2 regions of the Rhodococcus (subgen. Prescottella) soli genome follow, and region 1 is predicted to be linked to the other one. Evidence: riboswitches for the same ligand, from Rfam matches in the RefSeq annotation. Region 1 holds a riboswitch; the other holds the start of a gene.

The links. A riboswitch is a leader RNA that binds a small molecule or an ion and turns the genes downstream of it on or off. The one in region 1 is predicted to bind cyclic di-AMP.
Region 2: it holds a riboswitch for cyclic di-AMP, as region 1 does, so the genes downstream of both, ABI214_RS08885 (resuscitation-promoting factor Rpf1 domain-containing protein) here and ABI214_RS24520 (C40 family peptidase) in region 1, are expected to answer to the same signal.

The regions. Positions count from the first base shown of each region.
Region 1 covers NZ_CP157276.1:5,258,050-5,265,251, forward strand. Annotated here, with positions in the region: gene trpD (anthranilate phosphoribosyltransferase) at 1-515, shown strand, start outside; gene ABI214_RS24510 (Lrp/AsnC family transcriptional regulator) at 543-818, opposite strand; gene ABI214_RS24515 (DEDD exonuclease domain-containing protein) at 827-2,629, opposite strand; cyclic di-AMP (ydaO/yuaA leader) riboswitch at 3,016-3,181, shown strand; gene ABI214_RS24520 (C40 family peptidase) at 3,197-3,787, shown strand; gene ABI214_RS24525 (NlpC/P60 family protein) at 4,019-5,071, shown strand; gene ABI214_RS24530 (peptidase MA family metallohydrolase) at 5,250-6,533, shown strand; gene ABI214_RS24535 (glycosyltransferase family 4 protein) at 6,577-7,202, shown strand, end outside.
Region 2 covers NZ_CP157276.1:1,882,299-1,889,500, reverse strand. Annotated here, with positions in the region: gene ABI214_RS08895 (helicase-associated domain-containing protein) at 1-2,060, opposite strand, end outside; gene ABI214_RS08890 (hypothetical protein) at 2,121-2,309, shown strand; gene ABI214_RS08885 (resuscitation-promoting factor Rpf1 domain-containing protein) at 2,381-3,028, opposite strand; cyclic di-AMP (ydaO/yuaA leader) riboswitch at 3,036-3,178, opposite strand; gene ABI214_RS08880 (YccF domain-containing protein) at 3,516-3,920, opposite strand; gene ABI214_RS08875 (hypothetical protein) at 3,932-4,171, opposite strand; gene ABI214_RS08870 (hypothetical protein) at 4,287-4,916, shown strand; gene ABI214_RS08865 (SipW-dependent-type signal peptide-containing protein) at 5,165-5,752, shown strand; gene ABI214_RS08860 (signal peptidase I) at 5,760-7,202, shown strand, end outside.

The sequences.
Region 1 (7,202 bases):
ACGTCCTCGGCCCGCTGACCAACCCGGCTCGCCCGCGCGCCGGACTCATCGGCTGCGCATTCGAGGACCTGATCGAGGTGATCGCGGGCGTCCTCGCCGAGCGCGGCAACTCCGCGCTGGTGGTGCGGGGCGACGACGGCCTCGACGAGCTGACCACGTCGACCACGTCCGTCGTGCACGTGGTGTCCGGGGGCGCCGTCACCATGCAGAAGCTGGATCCGACCGACCTCGGTATCGCCCGGGTGTCGCTCGACGCCCTGCGGGGCGGTGACGCCTCCGACAACGCCAGGGTCGCGCGCGGGATCTTCGCCGGCGACGCGGGCCCGGTCCGCGACGCGGTGCTGCTGAACGCGGCCGGCGCGATCGCCGCCTTCGACGGCCTCGAGAAGGGTCTGGAGGAGTCGCTGACCGCCGGTTTGGCCAAGGCCGCCCACGCGATCGACTCCGGGGCGGCCGCGGCCCTGCTCGAGCGGTGGGCGGCATTGACCGTCGAACTGGCGGCCGCCCCCCGCTGAGCCCGGCACGCGCGGTCGGGGGCGGTCCTACTCGCCGATCGAGAAGGCCGCCTCGACGTCCGCGCTCGAGTACGACTGGAACGCGATGTGGGTCGCGGTCTTGATGACGCCCGCCACCTTGTTGATGCGCTCGGTGACGACCTCCGCGATCTGCGCGTGGTCGCGGACCTTCACGATCGCGATCAGGTCGATGTCGCCTGCGCACGAGTAGACCTCGGACACCCCGTCGAGGTCGGCCACCGCCTGCGCGGTCTCCGGGATCCGGTCGGCCTCGGCGTGGATCAGGACGATCGCGTTGATCATGTCGCTCCTTAACTGTGCTGACGTTCGATCAACACAGTAGGCGGTTGCGCGGCCCGCGCGAGCGTGCACCAGGGCTCCCAGGACCCGGCCCCGTGGGCGGGCTCGCACCAGCCGTGGCTCGTCCGGACGATCCGCACGCCGTCGCCGTCGAGCCAACGGGCGATGACCGCCAGTTCCTCGGGCGAGGCGCCCCGCAGGGGCGTCGCGTCGGGCAGGACGGTCTGGGCGGATGCGACCAGCGCCTCGACGACCGGCATGGGGGCAATGCCGCGCCGGGCGACGCCGGCGGCCGCCAGGCGTCCGGAACGGATGACGGCGACCTCCCAGCCGCCCTCGGCGGCGCGGCGGGCGGCGATCAGTTCGTCGACGGCGGCGAGTGCCGCCAGGCGCTGCATGCGGCGCAGGGCGAGCCCGAGGGCCGCCCCGCGGTCGCGCAACCGGGCCGCGCTCTCGAACAGTTCGGCGGCCGCGAGCTCCTCGACGCGTGCGCGCATGTGCCGCAGCGGCGTGTCGTCCTCGCCCCGAATCAGTGCCCGCGCGAGGTCGGGGGCGATCCTGTACCCCTCCTCGTCGTCGGCGACCGCGGGGCAGCCGCCGATCTCGCGGGGCGGGCACTTCGGTCCGTGCCGCTGTCCCTTCCCGATCCGCGTCGTACAGGTCCGCAGTCCGCAGAACTCGGCGACGGTCAGCGCCGCGTCGGTGGCGTCGGTCCGGGACCGGAACGGGCCCAGCGAGTCCGCGGTGGGCGTACGGACCACGGAGAGGCGCGGAAACGTCTCCGCGGTGAGGGTGACCCACCATCCGCGCATCGGGAACTTCGATCGCCGGTTGTACGGCGGCACGTGCGCGCTGAGCAGACGTAGCTCCCGAACGCCGGCCTCGAGTGCGTGCGCGCACTCGACGTGGTCGAGCCGGGTGGCGAGCGCGACCATCTCCTTCATACGTCCGCGCGTCTCGGAGCCGGTGAAGTAGGTGCGGACGCGCCGGCGCAGATCCACGGCCGTCCCGACGTACAGCACCTCGTCGGACGGCCCGCGGAAGAGATAGACACCCGGAGTGCGGGGCAGATTGCTCGCGAGCGTGCGCTTGGCGCGCTGCTCCGCCGACACGCGCGGCAGGTAGTCGAGGAGTTCGGGCAGGCTGTGCACGCCCTGGTTACCGACGCGGCCGATGAGGGCGTGGAGGACGTCGACGGTGGCCCGGGCGTCGTCGAGGGCGCGGTGTGTCGGCGTCGTGTCGGCGCCGAACAGCGTCGCGAGCGCCGACAGCTTCACCGAGGGAGCCTCGTCCCGGCTGAGCACCCGGCGGGCGAGCTTGACGGTGCAGAGCACTTGGAAACGGGGCCAGGGGATCCCGGCGCGGGCGGCAGCGGCCTTGAGGAAGCCGACGTCGAATCCGGCGTTGTGGGCGACCAGCACCGCCCCGCGGGCGAACTCGAGGAAGGTCGGCAGGACGGTGTCGATCCGCGGGGCCCCGCGCACCATCGCCGTCGTGATGCCGGTGATCTCCACGATGTACGGCGGGATCGCTCGTCCGGGGTCGACGAGGGTGCCCAGTTCGCCGAGGATCTCGCCGCCCCGGACCTTGACCGCCCCGATCTCGGTGATGGCGTCGGAATCGGCGCTGCCGCCGGTGGTCTCGAGGTCGACGACGACGAAAGTGGTGTCGCGCAGCGGGGCATCCAGTTCGTCGAAGGTCAGTTGACCGTCGTCGGTCGAGCGGGCGGTGCGCGGTGAACTCACGTCACGAGACACTAGGGCCGTCCACCGACAGGGCCCTTGGACCCTGTTTCGCGGGGAAGAGACGAGCATCACAATTCGACTTTCGCGTCCACGCCTGCGGGGTTCGCGATCTCTGTTGTGCGAGAGCGGTTTCGACGCCGTGTGCGGGACTCCGGGAGCGGCCCGGCGGTGCGGTGTGGATCCGCCGGGCGCGCGGGCGGAAGTGGTGGTGACCAGTGCCGACGCCGACCGCGGCCGGTCGGGTCCCGATCGCCGCGGCGTCGCCGGGGCGCCCCGGGGCGCGGTGAAACCGAACCGCTTGTTATCCGGTCGTGATCTCGCGTCGCCCGATCCGCGCCGAAGGCGGACAAAACGGGCGAACGCGGCGAATTCCGCGCGTTGGAATCGACATGACGGATGCGCTTTCGTAATCTTCTCGAGACCTAGCGGAGTCTGCCGCCCCACCCGGAGCGGCATCGCTGGGCCCGCCTAATCGAAGCCTCCTCGGGGGCGACGTGCCGGGAACCCAAGTTTCTCTGGGGTGAATCCCGTCGAAGCCGCGCAAGCGGTGTCGGCGGGTAGGGCTGATCTTCCCAGCCCGAACCCGTCAGCTAACTCGGTCGGCGGACGAACGGAAGAAACGGAGTTCCCTTTCTCGTGGCGTCATCTACTTTCAAGCGTTCCGCGCGACGCGCAGCCGTTGCCGGCGCTCTCGCCGTCGGAGCGGTCACGGTCACCGCAGCGCCGGCGCTGGCCGACGCGATCAACGTCCCGGGTGTCGGCACCGTCGAGGTTCCCGGTGTCACGCAGGCTCAGGTGGACGCCGCGATCGCGTCCGTGACGCAGGGCATCGGCACGGGAAGTGCCGCTGCGCTGCCCGCTCCTGTGGCCGCACCCGTGATGAGCGTGGGGGAGAAGGCGTTCAAGGCTGCCGAGAGCAAGCTCGGCGCCCCCTATGTGTACGGCGCGGCCGGCCCGGACGCGTTCGACTGCTCGGGTCTGGTGCAGTGGGCCTACAAGCAGGTCGGCCTGAGCCTCCCGCGCACCAGCTACGACCAGGCCGCCGCAGGTGTCCCGGTCTCGCGCGACGCTCTCCAGATCGGCGACGTGATCTCGTTCTACGGCGGCAGCCACTCCGGCATCTACGCCGGTAACGGCAACGTCATCCACGCGTCGACCGCGGGTCAGCCGGTGAAGATGGCTCCGGTCTCGTCGATGCCCTTCGACGGCGCGCGTCGTTACGCGTGATGCGCTAGGAGTTCTTGCGGGCGGGGCGGTTCCGACATCGGTCGGGACCGCCCCGCGTGCATTTGCGGGCGTTTTTCGTGCGTGGTTTGTGGCATTCACGACGATGCGCGATTTGTCCGACTCCGAAGTAGACACGGACATATGCCATTCCGTAACCTGTTCGAGACCTTGCGGAACCCATCGCCGGTCTGTGTGGTGGAGACGAATCCAGAAACGGAGAGTCGCGCTGCTGTGCCCTCGCAGAAGATGAAGCGCTCGATGTGTACTGCCCTGGCGACGGGAGTCCTCTCCCTGACCCTCGTCGGACTGCCCGCCGCCTCGGCCGGCGCAGACCCCGTCGTGAACAACCCGACCGAGGCATTGGAGCGGCTCGCCGAGCTGTCGCGCGAATCCGAACGCACCACCGAGGCCCTGCACGACGCGCAGATCGACCTGGACGGCAAGCAGACGGCGCAGCGCGACGCCGAAGCCCGCCTCGCGGGTGACCGAGATGCTCTCGCAGCCGCACAGGCTCGGATGGATCAGTTCCGGCCCACGGTGAACAAACTCGCGGCCGCCAGCTACCAGGGCGCGCGCACCAACCGGCTCTTCGCGGTGATGGTCAGTGACTCGCCGCAGCAACTCCTCGACCAGATGTCGGCGCTCGACGCGATCTCGAACGAGACGTCGAAGGCGGTCTCGCAGTTCAAGGCGGCTGCGACCGACGCCGAGGCGGCCGCGGAGGCGTCGCGGGTGTCCGCGGACACGGCGCGCGCGGCCACCGAGCAGGCCAAGGTGGTGAGCGACGAGCTGCAGAGCAAGCAGAGCGAGCTGCAGAAGCAGATCGACTCGGTCACTGCGGCGTACGACCGGCTCACCGGCGCCGAGCAGGCGCAGCTCGCCGGCACGTCGTTCCCGTCCGGCTTCGACGCCGGTCGTATCCTGGCCGGCCTGACCCCGGGATCCGGATCCGCCGCGCTGCAGGCGGGTCTCACCCAGGTGGGCAAGCCCTACAGCTGGGGTGCGACGGGACCCGACGCCTACGACTGCTCCGGCTTGGTCGTGTGGGCGTACCGGCAGATCGGCAAGACCTTGCCGCGGTCGAGCCAGGCGCAGGCTCAGGGTGGCATCCCCGTCGACCGGAGCGCGCTGCAGCCCGGCGACGTCGTGCTGTTCTACAGCGACGCGTCGCACGTCGGCCTGTACGCGGGCGACGGAAACGTCCTGCACGCGTCGACGTACGGCACGCCGGTGAAGGTCGAATCGATGGCGTCGATGCCGTTCTACGGGGCGCGTCGCTACTGAAACGTCGGCGTCGATCCGATACACGGTCCGCGAATGGGCCCGATATCCAGGGGTATCGGGCCCTTTCGCGTTTCCGGCTCCTACACTTTCGGTCGTGTCCGCTGAAGATCACACCTCGAGCCCCCCGCCGAAGCGGCGTGTGCGGCGATGGGAGTGGGTGGGGCTCGGGGGCCTCGGCATCGCCGTGGCGCTCGTGCTGTCGCTGACGGCATTCGATCACGAGGCCGACGTGCCCGACGTTCGCGACGCCGCGCCGGTCGCCAACCCGTACGAGGACGGGCGCCGCGCGGGTGCGCAGGCCGTGCTCGACGAGTGGGCGCGGGCGGTGCGGTCCGGTGACACCGCGGCGCTTCCGGGGCTGTTCGATTCCGCTGCGGCGCCCGGGTTCCTGGACGCGGAGATCCGGCGCGCCCGGAACGCGTCCCAGGTGCCGTTCTCCGAATTCGGCTACGACATCGGGCTCGACCCGGAGGTCCCGGTCGGGTCGGCGATGGCCGACCAACTCGGTGCGTCGGACGTGTGGGCGCCGACGGTGTACTTCCGGTACGCGATCGCCGGCGCCGACGCCCAGCCGACGCGAAAGCCCGTCGCACTCCTGCTGGCCCGCCGCGGGGACGAGTGGAAGCTCGTCAGCGACGCGGGCGTTCCCGGATCCGGTCGTGAAACCTGGCGAGGCCCTTGGGATTTCGGCCCGATGATCGCGCGCGTCGTGCCCGGTGAGGAGGGTCGGTCGTCGATCGTCCTTGGTCACCCGGGACAGTCGGCGATGGTCGATCGCCTCGCCGGTGATCTCGGCGAGGCGGTCGCTCACGTCACCGACGCGTGGGGCCAGGACTGGTCCCGTCGGGCGGTCGTGGTGGTCGCCGGCTCCCAGGAGGAGTTCGCGTCGCTGGTCGGCACCGCGCACAGCGGCGCCGACATCGCCGCCGTCTCGGTCTCGGACGCGGTGGACCTGCGGTCGCGGACCGCGTCCGGTCAGCGGATCGTGTTCAGCCCCGGGGCCGCCGACCGGCTGACGGACCTCACCCGGGTGTCGGTGCTGCGGCACGAACTGACGCACATCGCCGCACGCACGGTCACCCAGGACGGGTCGCCGCTGTGGATCCTCGAGGGGTACGCCGACTACGTCGGTTACCGCGGCATCGAAGCGACGTTCGGCGCGCTCGCGCCGACGCTGGCGGCCGCGGTGGCCGCCCACGGTCCGCCGACGGCCTTGCCGACGGACGCGGACTTCGGAGCCGGGGGCGACACCGCGCGCCGGGCCTACGAATCCTCCTGGTCGCTGGCCGCATTCGTCGCCAGCGAGTACGGGGAGGAGCGGCTGGACTCGCTGTACCGGGACCTGGCGCAGGGGCGGGCGTCGGCGGACCAGCTCGACGCCCGGATCCGTGACGCGCTGGGCATCGGCACCGACGCGTTGGTCCAGGGGTGGGGGACCTGGGTCGAGAAGCAGCTGGCGTGACCCTGGTTCCCGGGGTGGTGGCTTCGGCACCTACGGTGGACACATGCGTCGAACCCTGTTGGTGACGAACGATTTTCCACCACGGCCCGGTGGGATCCAGTCGTACCTGCACACCTTTGCCGCCCAGCTGCCCGCCGACGACCTGGTGGTCTACGCCCCGCGCTGGCGCGGCGACAGTCACATCCGATTCGACGCCGAGCAGCCGTACGAGGTGGTCCGCCACCCCACGACACTGATGGTGCCGACCCCGTTCGTCGCCCGCCGTGCCGCGAAGCTCGTCGAGAAGTACCAGTGCGACAACGTGTGGTTCGGTGCCGCCGCGCCGCTGGCGCTGCTCGCGCCGACGGTCCGCCGGGCAGGGGCCCGACGGGTGATCGCGTCGACGCACGGCCACGAGGTGGGGTGGTCGATGCTGCCCGGCGCACGCCAGGCCCTGCGACGCATCGGCGAGCACACCGACACCGTCACGTACGTGAGCAAGTACACGCGCGGGCGGTTCGCGTCGGCGTTCGGACCGCACGCGGCCCTCGAGCATCTTCCGTCCGGTGTCGACACGGACGTGTTCCGTCCCGATCCGGCCGCGCGGGCCGAGCTGCGCGCCCGCTACGGTCTCGGCGACCGGCCGACCATCCTGTGCCTGTCGCGGCTCGTGCCGCGCAAGGGGCAGGA
Region 2 (7,202 bases), 2.1 Mb from region 1:
CCGCTCGACGCGGCCGCCCGGTCCCCGGCGCGCAGCGACCGCACCAGCGTCCCGAGCTGCTCGTCGGTGGGGACCGCCGGCACCCGCAACCGCGGCACCCGGGCCGCCGGCACGCGGGCCCCGCGCGGGCGCAGGTCGACGATCGCGCCGCTCGAGTCCTCGCCGGCCGGGGCGAACCCGGCGGCGCGCAGCTCGGTGAGGACCTCCTTGAGCGGGGCCTGCGAGATCACGACCGTCGGGGCGAGCGCGCGCAGCGCGAGCTGCTCGGCGACGGGGGAGGACAGGACCTCCGCGAGCAGGGCGGGGTCCTCGCAGCGGATGAACGACGCCGCGACCCCGGCGCGGAGCCGGCCGTGGCGGCGGGCGACGTCGTCGATGAGGTACGTCAGCGACTGCGGGACCGGGGTCTTGGACCGGGTCGCGAACAGCGTCTGCAGCTCGGACGCGGTGAGCCCGGCGTCGAGCGCCCGGCGGATGCTGGCCTCGCTGATCCGGTACATCGACGCCGCGCCGGCCGACTCGATGTCGGCGACGAGCGTGATCTGCTCGAGCAGGTCCGGGACGAGGGGGCCGGGCGCGACGACGGTGAGGTCGGCCTGCACGAGCACGTAGTCGATCGGCTCCGGCAGTGCCGCATCCATCTCGGCCTCGGGGTCGCCGCCGTGCAGCAGCGCCTTGCCCGGGGAACTGAGGGCGCCGTGCGCGACCAGCCCCAGCGCCCGCGACTCGTCGAGTGTTCGTTCGACGACGTGCGGACCCAGCCGCCCCGCCCAGCGGGGCCGCCGCCACGCGAGCAGGCGGCTCGCCTCGCCCACGGACACCGACTTCCCGCTGCCGGCCTCGGCGAGCAGCTCGAGCACCAGTCGGCGCTCCTGCGGTGCGCCCGGGGCCCGCACCTCCTCGGAGAGCGCCGAGATCGGCTTGTCGGTGGCGTCGCGGCTGCCGATGATCCACGGCCGGCGTGGCAGCGACAGCCACGCCCCGGCGAGCGTCGCCCAGCGCCGGGCGGTCCCCGAATTGAGCCAGCCGTCGACGGCGACCGTCGGCGCCCAGTAGTCGTCGATGTCGGTCAGCGGAGCGGGGTCCGGGGTCCCGCTGGCGACCAGCCCGGCACCGGCGAGCAGTTCGAGCAGCAGGCCGATGCGCGCCTCGTCGACCCCGACGCTCTTCGACAGCCGCCGCGACTCGCGGACACCGAGACCACCGGCCTTGAGCGCGGGGGCCGGGGCGTCGCCGAGCGCGGCGACGAGGTCCTCGCAGTGCCGGACCAGTTCCAGTGCCTCGCCGGCCGCGGCGGCGTTGACGTCGGCGATCTTCTGCTTGCGCCCGGACAGCGCCGGCGGCGTCGGGGACGCCGGATCGTGCACGGCCTCGCCGCGCAGCACCTGACCGACCTGGGCCGGCAGTTCGACCGTCTCGGCGTCGATCCAGCGGAGCAACCCGCGCGCGAGCAAACGTTGGACCGGGCGGTCGGGGGACGTGCCGGGCGCGGCGTCGCGGGTGCGGCCGATCGGCGACGACCGGGCCAGCGTCGTCAGCAGATCCCGCTCGCTGGGCTCGATCCCGTCGAGGGCGGCCCGGATCTCGTCCTCCGTCATCGCCTCCGCGTCGGCGTGGACGCGGCCGATGCGCCACGGGATCGCCTCGGACGCGGCGCGGACGATGCGGAGGCGCTCGTCGTCGCCCCACACGAGCGCGAGGCCCCGCAGGTGGGCCAGGGCCTTGTCGATCGTCTTGGTCGGCACGCGGTCGGCGAAGGCGTCGTCGAGGTGACGGCGGGGGACCGGCATCTGGTCGGCCTGCTCCAGCGCGAGGACCTCGAGCAGCCCGAACTCGAGCGTGTTCAGGGAGTCGGCGGCGCGCATCACCGACGCGCGCTGTTCGGCGCGTCCGGCCAGGACCGCGCACGTCGCCGGCGGCGGCACCGCCAGGTCGGGGCGCAGTCGCAACAGGCCGGTCAGTTCGGCGTCCTTGCGGTCGCCCAACCAGCCGGTCAGCGTCGGTGCTACCACAGGGTTCGCGGTTTCGGGGGCGCCCTCGGTGCCATGCGTGGAGGTCATCGTCTATGAGATTAGTGACCTGGGCTGTACCCCGGCGCGCGCTCCTGCCAAAATGGGCGCGTGGCTAACAATTCGAAGAAGCGCTATGTCGATCCAGGGTGGCCGGAAACTGCGGATGGAGATCACGCGGTAACCGAGTTGTCGTCCAGCCGTGCCGGGAACCTCTCGCCGTTCGGCGAGGAGACCGAGTTCCCGCTTCCGGTGGACTCCCTGCCCTACGTGCACCCGCACACCGTGATCAACCGCTGACGCGCATACGACGAAGAGGGCCCCTCGCCAATGGCGAGGGGCCCTCTTCCTTGTTCGGGGTGCGAGCGTGATCAGCTCTGCGCGAGGCTGCCGGCACCCGGGAACACGGGGGCGGCGATGTCCTGCAGGTTCAGCTTGGTGAAGTCGTAGGACTTGGCGGCGTGGAACGCGTCGAGGACGCCCTGGTCGATGACGACGCCGCTGGCCTTGGCCTGGGCGAGGAGCGCATCGACACCACCGACGACTGCCTGGACCTCCGGCGGGAGCGCGGGACCGGACGGGGTGGCGGCGGGGGCCTGGACGACGGGCGCCGGGGCCGGGGTGGCCGCCGGGGCGGTGCGCTGCGACGGGGCGCTGCTCAGGCCCAGCTGCGAGGAGCAGGACGGCCATGCGCCCCAGCCCTGCGCGGCGAGCACGCGCTCGGCGACGACGATCTGCTGCTCACGGGTGGCCTGGTTGGCGGTCGGGGCGTACTCGCCGCCGCCGAATCCGTTCCACGTGGAGGCCGAGAACTGCAGGCCACCGTGGTAGCCGTTGCCGGTGTTGATGCCCCAGTTGCCGCCGGCCTCGCACTGCGCGAGCTTGTCCCAGTCGGAATCGGGGGCCGCGGCGGCCGTGCCTGCGAAGGCAACGCCGCTCACGCCCATGATGGCGCCGGTGACGGCGACCTTGGCGACGGTGCGGCCGGTGGTAGTCGGCTTGCGATGGCGTCCGCTCATGTCGGTCGGTTCCTCTCCACACGCGCCTGCGAGGTCAGCTGTCGGGTTCGGGCTGAGAGGTCGCCCGGCCTCACCACTCATGGCTGGAGCGGGTCTGGCTTCACCCCCAGGGAGATTGCTCTCCCGATGCCTGCGGGGCGTCCCTGTCGGGACTTGCTTCCCCGGAGGACCTTGGGTCCCCCGTCCCCGTCCATGGATGGTTCGTGGGTGCGTCCGGATCCACTGGACGGGGTTTGGCGCGGTGGGTCCGGATGTGGCCGAGGTGCCGGCCGGTCACGACCGTACGACGTTCGGGCGCGGAACGTCACCAGTTGATAACGCGGCGCGTCTTGTGTTGTTCGAGAGCCGAATTCGATTGAGACGGCGTAGCCCCAGCTAGTCGCGCCGCGGGGGATTCGGTCTCGGTTCGACACCGCCCCGTTACCGGTGCGTTATGTGATAGAGATCACACGCTTGTGAGGCGTCCGTCCCACTTTTCGGAACGGGTTCAGGGTGCGGTCCACTGCGCCTCGTTGCGGCTGCCGACGTCCACGATCTCCTTGCCGAGCGGCATCAGCGTGACCGGGATGATCTTGAGGTTGGCGATCGCCAGCGGGATGCCGATGATGGTGATCGCCATCGCGATCGCCGACACGATGTGGCCGATCGCGAGCCAGATGCCGGCCAGAAGCAGCCAGATGATGTTGCCGATGAGCGACCCCACGCCCGCGGTGGGCTTGTCGATGACGGTCTTGCCAAACGGCCACAGCGCGTAGAGGCCGATGCGGAAGGACGCGATGCCGAACGGGATCGTGATGATGAGGATGCACATCACCACACCGGCGAGGAAGTACCCGAGTGCGAGCCACAGGCCGCCGAAGATCAGCCAGATGATGTTCAGCAGAATCCGCATGGTGGCCCCTTTCAGCGGCTCCGACGGCCGGAGCGGAGAGCGTAAGCGACGGCGAGGACGAATCCGAGCGGGCACGCGAGCGTGAGGATGTAGAGCGCCAGGCCGGGATCACCCTCGGACAGCGAGTGGACGAAGAAGATGGCGACGATCGCCACGATTCCGATCAGGAAGCTGACGACTGCCGCGTAGAACAGTCCCTTGCCGGGCTGCGTGGGGGCGCCGGCGTCGTTGCGGTTCGATTCGTTCGTCACAAGACAACGGTAGGCCACCCGGGACGGGGTGGTGCACGGCAGTTCCGATCCGGAGGTCCGTCCAATATTTCCAAATTGGACGCTTGCTCAGATTCGCTCCTCTAGGCTCCGCGCCATGACTGTTCGCACCCCCGTGGCCAGGGGACTCTCGTTCCCGGCCAAGATCCTGGGCGGCGTGCTGCTGGCCCTCTTCCTCGCGGCCGTCGCCGTGATCGCCGGCCCCGCTGTCGCGCGCGCCGACGCGCCCGCGCCGACCGTCGAGTACTCGTCCGACGGCGGCGCCACGTGGGGTGGCACGGAGAAGATCAACTGGAACGAGGGGGAGCTCGTCCCCGGGCGAGAACTGAAGACGACCTTCAAGGTGCGCAACGCGTCCGGTGGGGAGGGCTTCGTCGGGTTCGCGGTGGGCGAGTACACGCTGACGCCGCACATGATCGCCACCGCACGCGTGGACATCGACGGCAAGGCCGGAAACCCGGTGACGCTCACCGAGGCTCGTACGGTGGCGCCGGGTACGTCCATGGGGTTCGTGCATCTCGCCGCCGGCGGCGTCGCGACGATCGACCTCGTCGTTGGCATGCCCGCCGACGCTGGTAACCAGACGCAGAACGGTCAGGCGAACCCGATGTGGGCCGTGGGCTTCACCCCGGGCACGGTGACAGAGCCCGGTTGCGCCGGCACCGGATCGCTGGGCTCTCTCGGTTGCATGTTCGGTTCGCTCGGCACGGGAAGCCTCGCTTCCTGATCGGTCGATCCCGAACTAGCGAACGAACGGGCGGTTGTCGGGTCCGGCACTTGCCGGATGTTCCCGTCGCCGCCTGTTCGGCGTTGAAGGTGCGATGCGCCAAGTCGGTTCCGTTTTCTACTGGACGATTGACCAGTTTTGCCTCGGGGATGGGCAATCGGGTGGTAAACATCTCTTGACCCGTACCCGGTCAGGTCCCCGGCGGGGCGGCGCCTGATCGGTTCTGTTGCAGGAAGGCACACACCCTCATGTCTCGTCAGTTCGGCTCGCGTGCACGCGCGGCGTTAACGGGCAGCCGCCCCCGTGCCATCGCATCGCTCGGAATCGTGTTGGGTTTGGGCGCCATCGGGACCCTCGCTGCCTGGAGCGACACCGCGACCGCGACGTCGGGCGTCTTCTCGACGGGCTCGATCGACCTGCAGCTCAACGGGAATCAGGGCAACCCTGATGCCTACGCTTTCGCGACCCTGACGAAGACCAACATGCTGCCTGGTAACTCGGTCGCGGCAACGCTGCCGGTGCAGAACACAGGTACGACTCAGTTCAACTACACGATGGTGGCGAACGCGACGAGCTCGGCCCTGGCGCCGCAGTTGAAGGTGTTGATCTCCACCGGTACCTCGAACGGGACTACGTGCGCCGGTGGCACTGTGATCGCCAATAATCTCCCACTCGTGTCCGGCGGCCAGACGAACCTGATCCCGACGGCGCGCACGCTGGCCAACGGCACCAGCGAGACGCTGTGCTTCCAGGTGGCGCTGGACTCCGCAGCACCGACTTCCGTGCAAAACCAGACGGTGAACGTTTCGTTCAACTTCAACGCCACGACTGCCTGAGTGCCGCATGACGATTCATGACAACCCGGTAGGGTCCGGGCGCTCGCGAGGGCGCGAGATCGCCCTCAACGTCGGCGCCATCGCTGGACTGATCTGCGTGCTCGCCGCGGCCGCGTCCTTCCTCTTCGGTATCAAGCCGTTGATCTTCCGTTCGGGCTCGATGTCGCCCGAGATCCCCACGGGCGCACTCGCACTGTCGAAGACCACACCCGCGGGCAATCTCGAGGTCGGTGACGTGGTCAGCGTCGAGAACGACCAGGGCACCCGGATCACCCACCGCGTCCACGAGATCGTCTCCTCGGACGGCACCACGTCGGTGCTGATCCTCAAGGGTGACGCCAACCAGGACGCCGACATCTCGCCGTACACGGTGACCGAGGTCGATCGGGTGTTCTTCAGTGTGCCCGGTCTCGGCTACGCGGTGTCGTGGCTGTCGTCGCCGGCTGCGATCTTCCTCGGCGGCGCGCTCGTCGGTGGCGTGATGGTGCTGGCCTTCGGGCCGGGTTCGAAGCGCAAGGACGACGATTCGGATTCGGATTCGGATGCAGGGAACGATATCCCCGGGTCGCACGAGGCAATCGAACTGGAACCCGTCACGCACGCATACACCGACAACGAAGCACCCGCCGAATCGGTCCGGACGCAAGGATTCTCGATGCAACGCAATCTGTCGGCGCGGGCGATGATTGCGCTCGGTATCGCGGGCGTGACCGCCCTCGGCGCCTCGACGGTCGGCACAGCCGCGGCCTTCACCGATGGCGCCACTGCTGCAAGCTCGTTCAAATCGGCAGCGAATTTCTTTCCGACGCCGCTGGTGTCCAGTGTCTCGTGCTCAACCTCGGGTTCAATCGGACTCCGAAAAGCGAACCTCTCCTGGAGTGGCTTGGGCAACTCCCCATTGGGCATTCCGTATACGTATCGGGTAGTTGTTCGCCGTGATAACAACCCGTCGGAAGTCATCCAGTCGACGAACCAGGCGGGTACATCGATACAGATCAATGCGGGCACAACCGGCAGGGGCTACATCGTCGAGGTCCACACGGTTAACGGGCCCACAGGTAGCCCGAACGCTGTGTCGACTGGCTGGAAGGGGCAGGGCATCTGGTCCGGTGCCGCACTGGATACGTACTGCTCGGGCGGTGCGAACAACCAGGACAATCCGCCCTTCGAGAACGATATCTATGGTGGCATGGGCGCGGCGAGTGCAGGGATCGATGCCTTGGGCGTCGATGCTCGTGGTGTTCCATCTGCGGAGACTCTTGCGACGAACGAGTCGTCTGTGACGCCCACGACGACCACCACGATGACTCCGAGTCTGACAACCACGACTACGGCTCCGACGACCACGACCACGACCACGACTACGAGCCCGACGACCACGATTACGAGCCCGACGACCACGACGGCTCCGCAGTCGACGACCAGCGCGACGAACCCGACCACGACCACC